Regions from separate parts of the Priestia sp. YIM B13552 genome, predicted to be linked through region 1. Evidence: predicted binding sites of a transcription regulator. Region 1 holds the regulator's gene; the other holds the start of a gene.

Region 1 (7,983 bases):
CCTTCTTTAACAGTGGCAGAAGCTGATGATATTAAAGATCGTCTGGAAAATCGTATTTTACAGGAAAAAGGAGTAACGGATGTCATTATTGAATTTGATGAAGATAATGGAATTCCGGACTGGGCGCCAAGTGATTTACAGCTTCAAAAAGAATAAAAACAAGGAAGAAAACAACTGTTTTCTTCCTTGTTTTTTTAGCTATATACTTTTTCACGTACGTTTGGAGAATCTGTTGAAGCTTTCGAGAAGTTAATGGTTTCACGTACAACGTAAATAGGTCTATTTTTACTTTCATCGTAAATTCTTGCGATGTATTGTCCGACTAGACCTAAACCAAGTAGCTGAATACCGCTAAAGAAGGTGATAGCTACCATAATAGAAGTCCAGCCAGGCTGAATATTTTTACCTATCAGCCAAACAACAATCGAATAACTTAACACTAAAAGTGATACAAAAACCGATAATAAGCCAATAACCATTACTAGACGCAAAGGCTTCGTTGAAAACCCAATAATTCCATCTGAAGCAAACTTGATCATCTTTTTTAAAGGATATTTTGTTTCACCAGCAAAGCGTTCATCACGCTCATATTCTACATATGTTTGCCTGAAGCCAATCCAAGACATCATTCCTCGTACAAAACGATTGCGTTCAGTCATTTTTTTGAATACATCCGCTACTTTTCGGTCGATAATACGAAAATCTCCCGTGTCTTTAGGGATTTCGATATCGGACATATAATTTAAAAAGCGATAAAAATATTTAGCCGTGGCTAATTTAAAAAAGGTCTCTCCGCTTCGTTTCTTGCGCTTTGCATATACAATTTCATAGCCTTGCTGCCATTTAGCAATTAATTCGGGAATCATTTCCGGCGGATCTTGTAAGTCCGCATCAATAATAACGATAGCATCACCCTGAGCATAATCAATGCCTGCTGTTACGGCAGTTTGGTGCCCGAAATTACGAGCAAAATCAATAACTTTTACGTTAGAATCCATAGCCGCTACGTCTTTCAAGATTTCAATTGTTCGGTCGGTGCTGCCGTCATTGACGAAAATGAATTCATAGTTAATGTGGTTTTTATGCATGACCGAAAGCAAGCGATTGTAGCATTCATTAGCTACTTCTTCTTCAAAATACATAGGTACCACGATTGAAATTAGTTCTTTCATGCTTTACCTCCTATCGAGCGATGGTTTGTGTGCTTAAACGTCCATATTTTATTAAGGAAAAAATTGATAAACATTCCTATACAAGTAGACAACAGTTGTCCGATTATTGGATTAGCAGGTGTATAGTGTACAAGAAGGAATAAGCAGCTTGTATTAATTGCTAAAGTAATAAGGTTTACGATGAAAAATTGAGCTAACATCCATTTATGTACAGTTGCTTGAAACACCCACGATTTGTTCCAATAGTAGCTGTTTATAACGCCAATAAAATAAGATAGTACGTTAGCCAATATATAATTCATATCAAAATGAATGAGTGCTAAGTAACTGATAATAGTGAGCAGGGTATTCATTATACCTACAAAACCGAATTTCAGGAATTTTATCACGGTTGTATAATCCCTTCCATTTAATTTATCTCTTCACATTTTGTCTTGGGCTTATTTTTAGTAAATCGTACTATTAAATAGGATAGAATCACTGAAATACCAAATCCTTCGAGCAGCATAAAGCTTGGAAAAATAAAGAATCGATAGCGAGTTTGAATTTCAATAAGCAAGTGAATAAGAACGTATCCTATGATTAGTAATAAAAACAGTGTATATGGATATTTATCCTGCTTCCTCACGAATAAACATATAAGGCCAATAATGGAAAGAATAGTAGTTGAAACGTAAATGATTCTTTCATAACTTTGAGCAGCACTAATTAATTTCTCTTTATTAAAAGGTACATCTTCTTGAGGAGTTAATGAAATGCTCCAAAATGTAGATGCATCCGTTCCTCCCCACATATTTAGGAATTTAATGTGAAAGAGATCTAAAAGCTGCTCTTTATCTGCTACCCGTTCTTTAATTACCTCTTTTTCTGCTTCAGCTCGTTTTTCTCCAATTGGCATACCCATAAAACGACTAGCATCCTCTGAAGAATAAGAACCGCTTGTTTCGTAATTAAAGCCAATGACAAATTTCCATAAAGGATCTCTGTTACTTAAAGGATATTTAGAAATGCCGCTGGCTACAAAAGAATAGTTGATTAGCGCATTTGCAATAAAAAAAGTAGCCAGTATGCCTACGAGGTTTTTTCCTATTTTCTTTCGACGAGCTTTTAATTCAGCAGCATCCTTCGTTTTAATGTAAGGTTGAAGAATTTGCAAGATGAAATAAATGAAAACAGCAACGATAATAATGGGTCCTAGAGGGCGCATTAAATTTCCTAACGACAATAGCAGGCCAATATAAAGCCAGCTAAACTTGTTATGAGCAAATCTTTTTATAATAAGGTAAAAAGCTGCATAAAATAAAAAAGTAGCTAAATGCTGGTTAGTTAACACTGAGCTATAGAGAATGTTCGGAATGTAGAACGCATATAGAAAAGCTGCCATTCTCCCAGCAAGTTCATTAAATACTTTCGCGCCAATTAAATAAATAAAAATAACGGTGCCAGTGGAATAAAAAATATTTAACAATTTTAATATAAAAATATTATCTCCAAAACAGCGAATAATAACAGATTCATAGAATGAAAAGCCTAGCTGATATACCCATGTAGTAAAATAAACGCTTTGGTTAAATTCATAATTTCCTTTTGCGATATTACGCGCGGCATCTAACATGACAAGAAAGTCAGATTTTACAGGCGTTTGAACAGAAAGCATCCATGCTAGTCGAATACCTAAGGTCAAAACGATCAGTGAAATAAAAAAAACAGTTTTGTTCATGTATCTACTTGCAATTGCTATTAGAAAAATGACAAGGAAAGTGATAAAGATTCCTTCAATAATAAATGAATTACTTAAAGCCAAGCCCTTTAATTCCAATGAATTTGTCATCGCATTATAACTGCCCCATAGAGACCATGTAAGAATAATGACACATAAAAAGATCAGGCTTTTGGATAAAAATGAGTTAAGCATATTACCTCCTGCAAATTATTTCAAAGATAAGGTACAAAATTCCTACCCTATGATACCATATTTTATTATTTTGTATATATTTTTCTTATAGAGTATAATGTTAGATTGTTCTGAAATTACGACAGCGGCATAACGTTTGATAAAAGGGTAAGCCGAGTAGGAAAACGATTTTGTAATAGAAAAAGCTGTTTGCATCCATACGTATGCGAACAGCTTTTATGTTTTAAACCGATCTTTTAATAAATTCCATAGGGAACTCACTCCGAGACTAATGCTGATCAGAATTCCTGACAGAGCTACTATTAAAGCGATATATTCAAAGATAGAAAACTGCTTCATGCTATCCCAATTGATGTTTCCCTTTAGTTTGCTAATAACTAAATTCATTCCGTAAATACCGGAAAGAACCGTATAAATCGTTAAAATTAATAATAAGTAATTGTGACGTTTGGCTGCGATTTTCTCTTGATTTTGGTACAAAGTACCAAGGGTTTCTTTGACTTCTTGATAAAGAGAATTGATATGAAAGATTTTTTTAAAGAGCTCAGAAAACTCTTGACCTTCTGTGCGAGAGCTAATTTCTAAAAATAAATATTTACCTGAAAACACGGTAATAGAGCGGATTAGTCGTTCAATGCCCTCTGAATTTTTATGAAACGTGAGCTGCGAATATTCATAAGATAATTTTAGCAACACGATTTTATAGAAAAAATGTAAAAATAAATTATAGTAATGCTGGCCAAATAGATGATTCATCAAAAGTTGATCCGTTTTAGAATCTGTCGATTTAGAAATACACGAAAACACATGGTCTGTTATGACGTAATAGGTTTCAGGAGCCCATCTTTCATACACGTGTTTGGTATTATACGTTTTAATATACTCATGGTTGTGTGCAGAAATAAACGCTTTCCCGTCAGGCGTATAGCTATTTAGCTGCCCAGTACGAAATAAAGTTGTGGAATTAATTTCTTGCTCTTGATTTACCGTTACATAACTTAACACAAACATCCGTTCATCGATAAAATAAGGAAGGCTCCCAACGTGCTGTTCACGCGTGGCTTCTTTCTTGATGTGTTCGTTCAAAAATGGCGCAAGCTGTGAAAAAATATAATCTTGCACTTTGCTATAGCGATGATGTTCATAGGTAATGGTGGATCCATGCTCTTCAGCAAGCTTCGGTTCTAGTACACGAAAATGATTCATGAATTCTAAAATATCATCATAGGTGTAATGATTATGGCTCATCTCAGTGCGAATGGTCATGACGCCAATTTCAAAAGGACATAAAAAAACATCCACAGACAGCACGTTGCTAGATACGGTGGTGGAGGAAGTGTGTAACGTAATAGTATGGTCTATTTTTTTGGAAAATCGAAGCAACCCTTCTTTTTCGCACGAGTCAGGGAATAGAATGCATTCAATGTAAGGAAGAAAATATTGATCCAGGCTATCATGAGATACGTAATACTGTTCTCCGTAGTATTCTTTTTCTAAATGTTTTTTTTGAATGGAAAAAAATTCGAACAAATTTTCTTTTAGTGCATGAACAAGCTGCTCTTTATTTTTTCGGTCAAAGGAAAAAGGAAAAAGAAACATGTTCATTGCTTTGGTAGGTACAATGGTTTGAAATGGTTCTGTTTTCCTTGGTGTATTGGTCATAAACTACATCCTTCTTATGGTCGGTTGTATTTCCTTGTAAGAGTCGAGGAAATGCAGATAGAAAGTAAAAGGTGAAACAAGCTTTACAAAAACCGTTCTACCTGCCTGCGGTGATTCAACGTATCATTTATAATATGCCAATTTTTTTAGAAAACAAACGTAAAAAAACCAACTAACATCATGATTAGTTGGTTTTACATACAGTGTCTGATTAGTGAATCGTGCGATATACACCAGTTACTTTTCCTAAAATCGTTACGTGGCGAAGAATAATAGGCGCCATCGTTGAATTTTCAGGCTGTAAACGAACGAAATTTTCTTCTTTAAAGAAACGTTTTACCGTTGCTTCGTTGTCCTCGGTCATAGCGACCACAATATCTCCATTATTAGCTGTTTGCTGCTGACGTACGATTACCATATCGCCATCTAGAATACCTGCTTCAATCATACTTTCTCCCATAATTTCAAGCATAAATACATGATCATCTGGAGAAACGAATTTATCTGGAAGAGGGAAATATTCTTCCACATTTTCAACGGCTGTTATAGGAAGACCCGCTGTTACTTTACCGATAACAGGAACATTAATGACATTGCTTTTAGGGATGTTTACTTCATCTAGTTGAAGAACTTCGATTGCTCTTGGTTTTGTTGGATCTCTGCGAATTAACCCTTTGCTTTCTAAACGAGCTAAATGCCCGTGTACAGTGGAGCTAGAGGCTAATCCTACCGCTTCCCCAATCTCGCGAACAGAAGGCGGATAACCTTTTAATTTTACTTCGTGCTTAATAAAATCTAGTATGTCTTGTTGACGTTTTGATAGCTTCATATTTTTCACCTCGATTTTAGCTATTCTTTAGGTGAATTATACCACGTGATGTGTCAATATACAAACATAAGTTCGAAGAATTCCATTGACAGAAACAAATGTTCTCAATAAAATAAGAACATATATTCTGATAGGGGGATCATAATATGCAACAATTCTTACATTCTATGAAACATTACGCTATTTTTTTTGCAGCAATCGCTGCACTTACATATGTATTGACGCTGGTTTTAGGAGCGGATAAAGTAGATTTAGACAAATATTCAACGGTTACTATTACAAAAGGAGATACGCTTTGGGACTTGTCCAACAAGTATCATAATCACCATCATTTGACCACCAATGAATTTGTCAAATGGGTTGAAGACGTCAATGATTTAAACTCAGACACTGCCCAGTCTTTATCTCCTGGAGATAAATTATATATTCCTGTTTTAAAACAAGAGTTACATAATCAAGTGGCAATTGAACAGTAGTGTGTAACGGCCGTTCCTGAATATTGTTAGAAGCCGAAAAGGTCGTGATAAAAGTGGACGCCATTATTTATTGCCGTGTCAGTACGGATAAAAAAACCCAAGAAACATCTTTACAGCGCCAGCAAGAAGAATTAAAAAAGCTTGCTGGTCTTCACTATCTAGACGTAAAAAAAGTCGTGATGGAAAAAGCAAGCGGATATGACGTAGACAGAGAGGGTATTTTGGATGTTCTTCATACAATGAAAGAAGAGAAAATCTCTGTGCTGCTTATTCAAGACGAAACACGATTAGGCAGAGGAAATGCCCGAATTGCGCTGCTTCATGCTTTTCATAAAGAAAATGCTACCATCTATACGATTAGTCATCAAGGTCAGCTTCAGCTTTCAGAATCTGATTCAATGGTGTTAGATATTATTAGCTTAGTGGAAGAGCATCAGCGGAAATTACATAATGCTAAAATTAGAAGAGGAATGAAAAGAGCCGTAGAAAACGGTTATCGTCCGCAGAAAAATTTAAAAAATCAAGGAGTTAACTCGGGAAGGGAAAAAAAAGAAGCGCCTATTGAAGAAATTGTCCGCCTTCGTCATAACGGCTTAACCTTTGCTGAAATTTCAGTTACGCTAAAAGGTTTTGGCTATAATATTTCAAAAGCGACGGTACATCGCCGCTATCAAGAGTACCAAGAGAGTGCTCAATCTCTTGATAAAACGAAAGAGATTTAGTAAGATGACTACATGTTGCCGAAGCGGTTCGGTAATTTTAATTATTGATTATAAGGAGATAGGTTTTATATGCTATCAAAAGATAAACTTGCTCGTATTAATGCTCTTTCAAAAAAGGCAAAGGCTGAAGGTCTGACAGAATCTGAAGCGAAAGAACAGCAAGAGCTACGTCAGGAATATTTAAAAGTTTTCCGACAATCTATGACAAATCACCTTCATACGATTAAAGTTGTAGACGAAGAAGGTAAAGATGTTACGCCTAAGAAGTTAAAAGAGAGTAAAAAGAAGCGTCTTCACTAAGACGTTCTAGTAAAACTAGAGGGAGTGTTCCCTCTAGTTTTTTGTATATTTTTAATAAGGGGCACAAAAACTGTAAAAGTGGAAATTTTTTTGGTTCAAGTATTGTACAAATAAGCAAATCATTAGTATGATAACATATGTACATAGTTTTGAAAGGAATGAAGAGTATGACACAACGTATTGAAGATCTTTCGATTGCAACAATTCGTACTTTATCAATCGATGCGATTGAAAAAGCAAATTCAGGTCACCCAGGTATGCCAATGGGAGCTGCTCCAATGGCATATACATTGTGGACAAAATTTATGAACATCAATCCAAAGAATCCAAACTGGTTCAACCGTGACCGCTTTGTATTATCAGCAGGACACGGATCGGCACTATTATACAGCTTGCTTCATTTAGCTGGATATGACTTATCAATTGAAGACCTTAAAAACTTCCGTCAATGGGGAAGTAAAACACCAGGTCATCCAGAGTTCGGTCATACAGCAGGTGTTGATGCAACAACTGGTCCACTAGGACAAGGTATTGCAATGGCTGTTGGTAAAGCAATGGCAGAACGTCATTTAGCTGAAACATACAACAAAGAAGGTTTAGAAATTGTAGACCACTTTACGTATGGTATCTGTGGTGACGGAGACTTAATGGAAGGTGTATCTGCTGAAGCAGCTTCATTAGCGGCACACTTAAAATTAGGACGTTTAGTTGTTTTATACGATTCAAATGATATTTCTTTAGACGGAGATTTAGATCGCTCGTTCTCTGAGAACGTAGAAGATCGTTTCAAAGCTTACGGATGGCAAGTAATCCGCGTTGAAGACGGCAATGACTTGACAGCGATTGCAAACGCAATTGAAGAAGCAAAAGGCGATTTAACACGCCCAACGCTAATTGAAGTAAAAAC
Region 2 (7,983 bases), on a different contig from region 1:
ACTAAAAGAGAAGTTAAAGTTTATAAATTGAAATTATCCTTATAAAGAAGGTATCATGGTGGAATTACAATACGGATTGATGCACCTGTAACTTCTATAAAAAACCAGTTAGAGAGAATTAGAATCAAAGAAGAAAGCTACCTCGGAATGTATAAAGAGGCAGCTTTCTTTTAGGTGTCACACTGGTTAAAATATAAATCCCCAAGGGAATCAACAAACTGAATGAATCCTGTCTCTGTTATGCATTGGCCTTTCTTGTAATAGGTAAGGTATACTTGTTTATTTGTATGTAAGGCTTCAATCAAGATGAAATTGATTTGTTTCATTTGCTCTTCTGTTAAAACAGGTTGAGCTACTTCTACTTGCTTATTTATAATCTCCTTTAACCCTATGTATTGCTCTGGCATAGTGGCGAATGGCCGCCATTTTTTCATTCCTCTAGGTTCCATCTCTTTTTCCTCCTTACGCTTTATGGCCACCCATAAGGCCATTTCGATAACGAGCTGTTGAATGAGGAAGGTGACTAGACGCACGTAGTACACTATTCTTCCCATAACGCAGCCGAATGTCATCAATCGTTTTAGCAAGAGCATAGGCTCTTTCACGTTGGTCAATATCCTCAAATAAGCTCATTTGCTCCTCTTCCTGGATGCTTGTATTGGATAATGAAATGCCAATGGAGCGAATCGGCATTCCACTATCATGCGTATGTAAAATAGTTAAACAATACGGAAAGATATCTTGGCTCAAGTTCGAAGCTCTCCCCATTTTCTTTTGTCTGGAGAAGCCTCTACCTGTTTGTTTGCTGTAGCCAATCGATAAATGGATTGTTTGAGCCACCACTTGATGCATGCGTAAACGAAAACACACATCATCCAATAGCTCCAACAGCAATAATTCCACTTCTTTTCGGTTTGTATAATCCCGAAACAAAATTTGACTCTTTCCGAAAGAACGAGAGCTAGGAATGTACACATCAGAAATACGACTAAAATCAATCCCATTCGCATGTTGGTGCAACTCTTCCCCCAGGACACCAAATTCTTTACGTAACATCTCTACAGAAGAAAGAGCGAGTTCTTTTATGGAGTGAATGCCCAAACGATTCAAGCGCCTTTCCGTAGCAGACGAGATCCCCCAGAAATCCTTCATCGGATGAATGGACCACAACTTAAAGGGAATATCCTCATATCGCCAATACGCAACTCCTGTTGGGCTATTCTTGGCCTCATGATCTAAGCTCACCTTCGCCAGTAAGAGATTCGGACCGATGCCTGCGGTAGCTGTCAGCCGTGTCTTACGATAAATCTCATTGATGATTTTGTGAGCTAATTCTTCTGGTGTTTGAGCGAACAAATGCAGAGAAGCTGTCGCATCAATAAACAACTCATCAATGCTATAGGCATGAAAGTCTTCAGGAGCCACATACTGTAACACTAAACTCGAAATATAGTTCGAAGCCTTGATATATCTCTCCATGGATGGATTCACCACATGGATATCTTTCCTTTTAGGAATGTCGAAAAGGCGACTTCCTGTTTTGATCCCTTCTTTCTTTAATAAGGGTGTGGCAGCTAACACAACCGATCCTGACCTTTTGGTATCTCCTACCACCGCAAGCCTTGTTTTCAATGGATTTACCCCCCGTATGACAGAGGAGACTGAGGCAAAAAACGATTTCATGTCGATACAAATAATGATTCTGTTTGGTAGCTGCCCATAATCCATTAAAAGAACTCCTTAAATAAAAGAACGTTTGTTTCATTCATTATATACGAACAAACGTTCTTTATTCAACAAAAACTCTAAAGTTTTCCCGATTATTGTTACTATAATAAGAGAGAAGAACATTGTATATGAATTGAGAAGACGGAGGGTTGATCAATGAATAAAAAACTGTCTAGTTATATTATCTTTTTTTCATGGTTTTTGTTCTTAGTTCTTTTATGGATTATCGTCTCATTCTTTAAAGGTGAAAATGGACAGTGGTGGTCTATGTATCGTTTGAACCCACATAAATACGGTCCTTGGGCTTTAGAGATTTCTTACATAAAGATTAGTATTGCTGCTGTTATTTCGTTAGGAATAGCTTATATGGTGAGTTTTGAATTCAAAAGAAAAAATAAGATGAAATAAATGGTTTTTTAGTAAAAGAGGATTTCTACATATTTTTTATCTTTGAGGGATCAGTTACGAATGAATTATATGAGAATTTATACACTAAGGGCTGGTATAAAAAGAAACATGAAAATTGAAGGTGGAATTAACCTGTTACATTTAATCTTCTGCTAAAACAGGTTAAGGGATTTCTAGTTGTTTGTTTACGACTTTTTGTAAGGGTCCCTGCTAACATAAGCCTAGCAAGATTAGACAAAAAGAAAGCCGATGACTCCTGCGCTAAGGAATCATCAGCCTATATTTTTATAAGATTTAAAGCTACCATAATCGATCAATTGAATGTCGAGTAAATAATGGGTACTTGTCCGGTATTCTAATTACCAAATCCCCCTAAATATTTACTTAGTTTAAGTATCTGGAATAATTGTAATAGCGATGGTCCGAACTGGGGCTTCTTTTTCGTTTCCCTTACTCTGGGTATGGTAGTATTTAGTCATTAATTCGTTTAATTCGTTTTGAAATTGTATAAAATGTTCCTCATCTATCTTTAATTCCACTACAGAAAAAGTTGCCCCGTCCTCTTGGCTGTTTTGTTCCCCTAATTTCTTAAGATAAGTTTGATATTGTGTCATAAGTGATAACTGGTAATAAGAAATATAGTCTAACTTTTCCTTGCTAGATAATTCCCTCCATTCACTTCCGTCAATTTTTGCCTCTTCTTCATTTATAGCGTAATATTTTTCGGAAACCGATTTTACTTTTTTTTCTTTAATTACACAAACAATACCAGAATCAAACATAGTTTGAAGATGCCTATATAGAGTTGCTTGGGGCACATCTTTAAGAATTTTCACCATTTCTAATGGTGTTAACCCATTTTCTCTATTTCTCATTAATGCTTGGCAAATCTTTATTCTCACCGGATGCATTAATATTTCAACTTTAGTACTCATCCAATCACCTTATTATTTATTAAATTTAATTCTTATTATAAATAATGAGAATAATGATTGCAACGAATCTGCATTTGATTTATCATTATTAATAATGATAATGAGATTAGGAAGGAATGTTGAAAATGCAACTACATTATGGATTAAACGACCTTAAAGATCTTGATTTTATGGCTTTTCTGCCCGTTATATTGCCAGTTATTGCAGTGGGGACGCTTTTAGTTTTAATCGCACTAATTGATTTATACCGACATAGAAAGACAAGAGAAAATGTCCTTATATGGGCCCTAATTATTCTTTTTGTTAATACACTTGGACCTATTCTTTACTTTGTTATAGGGAGAAAGGATGGTGAGAACTCTTGAAATTAGAGATTATAAATGTAACAAAATCATTTAAAGAGAAAATTGCTGTCAATAATTTCTCGATGGAACTGAAATCAGGGGAATGTGTCGGGTTAATCGGGCCAAATGGAGCAGGCAAATCTACATTAATAAAAGTGATTTCAGATATCATCGATCCAAATACTGGTGAAGTTTTATTGAATGGGAAAAAAATATCTAAAATGAAAAGAGAAATTGGTTACCTACCACAGTACCCTAATTTTTTTCATTGGATGACAGCAAGAGAAACTCTTACGTTTATGGGTCAACTTTCGGGATTGAAAAAAGAAGTATTAACAAACTCGATACCGGAGATTCTGACAAAAGTTGGGCTAAAGGGCGAAGAAAACTCAAAGGTTGGTACATTTTCTGGAGGAATGAAACAACGACTTGGTATAGCACAAGCCTTACTACATAAACCTTCTCTTATTGTTATGGATGAACCGGTATCCGCATTAGATCCAATCGGTCGAAGAGAAGTGTTAAACCTGATTGAAGAAATAAAAAAAGATACAACCATTTTATTATCAACCCATATATTAAGCGATGCGGAAGAAATTTGTGAACGATTTGTCATTATGAAAGATGGAACAAAAATAGAAGATACAAAGATTACCGAACTTTTAAACCGCAATAGCGAAAATAAGTTAATTGTGGAAATCACAGCGAAGGACCGAAAGTGGGTAGACCATGTAAAAAAACTGCCTTACGTAAAGGACGTAGAAGTTATTGGGCTTAAAGTCAAAGTAAAGGTTGAAAGTATCGAAAAAAATAAAAATTTATTGCTGCAAAATGCACTCGAACATAAAGTGGACATCGTTAAATTTGAAATGAATAACGATACTTTAGAAGAAATCTTCTTAAAATTGGTGGTGCAGAAATGAATAACTTAATTGTACTGATAAAAAAAGAATATGTTCAAATGTTACGTGATTTTAAGGTAATTTGGCTACCGATTGTTTTTATATTTTTAGGGGCAACGCAGCCAGTAATAACTCATTACTTGCCATCAATTCTAGAAGCATTAGGAGGCGGTGGTCAGGGAATTACCATTGATCCGAGTATGACAGCACAAAAAGGAGGAGAAGTACTAGCAAGTACTTTAGGATCTCAGTTTGATCAGCTTGGTCTTATGATTCTTGCAATTTCTATGATGGGTATCATTCAAACAGATAAAGCCAACGGTATGCTGGCCTTTATTTTAACACGACCTGTTACTGTTACTTCATATATAGGTGGAAAAATAGTATCAAATTATTTGATGGCAGCTTTTAGTGTAACAATTGGATACTTTACCTCTTACCTATATGTAAATTATCTTTTTACTGCTGTTCCATTTTCACACATGATTACTGGGTTAATATTTTATCTAGTATGGGTTCTTTTTATCGTATCTTTCACAACAATGATAAGTGCTATTTTTTACAGTCAAGGTATTATTGCATTAATTTCAATTATTTTCCTTATAGGTTGTAGGATAATCGTCGGTCTGAACCCAATAATGGATCAATTAAATCCAGCCAGTATGAGTAAGCATGCAATGGAAACACTAATGACGGGATTAGTAGATTCAAATGCAGTAGGTAATTTACTATTGACATTCGTTTGGATTTTATTGACACTCTTTATAACAAATTATTGGATTTCTAATAAAAAGTTTAGTCATGAATAAGTAGAGAATAATCGTGATGAGGATCTGAGATTTTTTTATCTAGTTTGTGCTAGGGAATTCCCTTCCGTTTTTACTGCTCTACTATTAACAGTAGTAATAATGAGCTTACCCAAAAATAGGGTAAGCTTTTGTATTAGAAAAAATTGGGTTTAATCGGGTAAGCGAGGGGCATCACTGCCCCTGACTCCCCTAAGAACCGTACGTGAGCCTTTCAACTCATACGGCTCAAGCCTCCCATTGCAGGTCCATTTGCTGTCGTATCTTCATCACACACCATAACGGTAAGTAAAACGTACGCCGACGCTCCAAGTGGAGGTATACATAACAGTACGTTTCTTTCGTCAGAAGATAGCCACAACCTTATGTTCCTACGAGAGACCAACGAGAAGTCAGCTCCCTTTCGGGCCTATCATGGGTTTGTCCCTAAGGACGATAGTATCCATCCAGTTATACAGTTTCCTGCTTTCCTGTTCTCTTTCGAGATGACGGCATTTGCTTTCTCTCGTATCCTTTACCCTCTGTCACATCGTTTGACTTTGCAATCATCCTACTGTTTATACAGATGACAAAGGGCTTACCAAGTTTCGCATCTTATAGATACGACGAGGTTAGGTGGGTTCTTTACTCCGGGCAAGATACGGGACGCGTCACAGCAGCTTTATGAATCTGCTTTTCCTCTTGCCAATACCCAGGCAAATCTGTGCACTATCCTGAGCTAATCCTTACGAAGCTTACAAACCTTCACTAATGTTCACCATACTCATCTTCCCCTAGCAGTGTTCCGAGTCGTGCACTGACTCTCTGTTTCCGCATTTCCGCATGCAACCCACGAGCCCGTTACCAGGCACGCAGTTTTGGACGGGGACAGTTTTTGCGTCTAAACCAGTGGCGTAAGCCACACTATATAAAAGCGACTTCTTGTCGCACCATAAGTTTGATTATAGGAAGTCACTATTAAAAACCAGTATTTAATTTATATAAAGATAATTATAACCTTTCCACAAGAGGATATGTTAATACCTTCGTTAAAGTTCTTTGAATTTCTCTTGCATTATCATAGTTGTTTATAACTTTTCTCATTTTGTCTAATATGTCTTGTTGTTGTATGTACTGTCGGTCGTCTTCGTTAAATTTCATCAGTTCTTCTTCATAGGTTCTTTCTAGTATCGTTAATTTAGCAGGTTCAGATAACTCTTTATATTGAATGAAGTTATCAAATCGAGAATATAAAGCAGCACCCAGTCTATCTTTAATTTCACCAACAGATTCGTAGTTAGACGTACATAGTATGATAGTATTTTCTAAGTTTACCTTGTAATATTTGTCTTCAAATTTTCCTTCATCAAACATTTCATAAAAGGCGCTATAAAACAAAGGGTGTGCTTTATCAAACTCATCTAATAGCAATACATTTGTTTCTCTATCAATCAAATCTTTTGCAAGAGAAAAAACATTATCTCCAAAGATGTAAGAGTAAATGTTATCGTTATGGAACATAGACAATTGTTTTCTAAATAATTTTCTCCCACTAAGAATCTTATTTATTAACTTTGCAGTTTCAGTTTTCCCAACCCCAGGAGGACCATATAACATAATAACTTTCGGCTTATTACTTAATGAATTTATTAGGGGGTATATCGTTTGTAGAATTTCGGTTTTCACATGCTCCTGCCCAAGAACATTGGAATCAAATTCTTCTTTTATCTTTTTTAAGTTTTCAATAGTCACTGCTTTATAATTATAGTTTTCGATTTCTAATTCAATTTCTAGTTTATGACTCTCTAATTGTTCTAAAATTTTCTTAGGAGGGTTATGTAAAAATACCTCTTCAAACAATAAATATTGTTTATAAAGCAATATATAATTTACAAATCCTTCTATAAAATGTTCTTTAACAGCTGAATATTCATCAGAATATACAATAAGTGAATGAAAAGATTCCAAGTTCAATTCATCTTTTCTTAAGGCTAAGTCCATAGAAGTAACAACTTTTGTGAGTGAATTTGTATGTTCTATAGGTATAAGTTCTTCAAACTGTTCTAATGGGCCATTAAATATTTTAAACTTCATTTTTTTCACCCGGAATACCAGCTAGCAGTACATCATACACTGCTAAGTTATTTTTTGTATGTACTTCCGTCTCACCATTAAGGATTTCTTCTGCAGTCAACTCTCTAGGCTCAACATTTTTAGGGAATTCATTCTCAATAAGTAAGTCTTCTAAACTGCATTCACCAACTTTTATTCCATAGTATGTTAGATTCATTTTAGTTAGGTCTGTTAGCGTATAACTATTTCTAAAGGAATTAATATTGAAACGAAGGATTGATTTTTCTTCTCCCTTAACGGCTAATAGTTCGTAGTATCCTTTAGCGCTTTTAAGAATTTCATCAATCTCCATAAAATTAAAATCTGCTAGTTCTTGTGTATATTCTGTATCCTCTTTTAAAATCTTAATATAAGGAGAATACATTTTGATAAATGAAAAGGAATCTTTTATTGAATTCACTTTAAAACCTTCAAATATTTCAATGCTATTTTTGTTATCATGGCTGTTAGCAAACTTAACGAAGTCTGCTAATAGAGTATTTGTAATAGTAGATTTTAGCAAAGAATCCTTTGATTTTTCTATATTTGCATTACCAGTTAGAGAAATACTTGCCTTTATTAATGATAAAAAGCTATTTCCTATCCCTGCTTTTCCTTCAGCAGATCCACTCATTTTATAAGTGAATTTACCATTGTCTTCATCAACTATCTCAATATTTCCTCCATAATAAATTTGTAAGAAATCTGTTGCTGAACCTTCGTCGAAATAAATAACCTTATACAAATTACTTTCACTCCTCATAAAAAA

Evidence for each region. The regulator LexA, encoded in region 1, represses DNA repair genes until DNA is damaged. The targets are predictions, from matches to a motif close to CGAACATATGTTCG.
Region 2: a site for LexA is predicted at 1,776-1,789, ahead of ACFX40_RS25380 (Y-family DNA polymerase). Genes of this name have one in related genera too.

Annotation. Positions count from the first base shown of each region.
Region 1 is NZ_JBHZOU010000002.1:376,076-384,058, reverse strand. Features, by position in the region: gene ACFX40_RS08070 (cation diffusion facilitator family transporter) at 1-156, shown strand, start outside; gene ACFX40_RS08065 (glycosyltransferase family 2 protein) at 195-1,172, opposite strand; gene ACFX40_RS08060 (GtrA family protein) at 1,169-1,561, opposite strand; gene ACFX40_RS08055 (ArnT family glycosyltransferase) at 1,582-3,087, opposite strand; gene ACFX40_RS08050 (magnesium transporter CorA family protein) at 3,304-4,749, opposite strand; gene lexA (transcriptional repressor LexA) at 4,961-5,578, opposite strand; gene yneA (cell division suppressor protein YneA) at 5,725-6,054, shown strand; gene ACFX40_RS08035 (YneB family resolvase-like protein) at 6,108-6,776, shown strand; gene ACFX40_RS08030 (DUF896 domain-containing protein) at 6,846-7,076, shown strand; gene tkt (transketolase) at 7,244-7,983, shown strand, end outside.
Region 2 is NZ_JBHZOU010000010.1:76,887-84,869, reverse strand. Features, by position in the region: gene ACFX40_RS25385 (YolD-like family protein) at 171-449, opposite strand; gene ACFX40_RS25380 (Y-family DNA polymerase) at 463-1,728, opposite strand; gene ACFX40_RS25375 (hypothetical protein) at 1,885-2,136, shown strand; gene ACFX40_RS25370 (transcriptional regulator) at 2,526-3,071, opposite strand; gene ACFX40_RS25365 (PLD nuclease N-terminal domain-containing protein) at 3,197-3,436, shown strand; gene ACFX40_RS25360 (ABC transporter ATP-binding protein) at 3,433-4,338, shown strand; gene ACFX40_RS25355 (ABC transporter permease) at 4,335-5,126, shown strand; gene ACFX40_RS25350 (AAA family ATPase) at 6,114-7,196, opposite strand; gene ACFX40_RS25345 (DUF6414 family protein) at 7,186-7,959, opposite strand.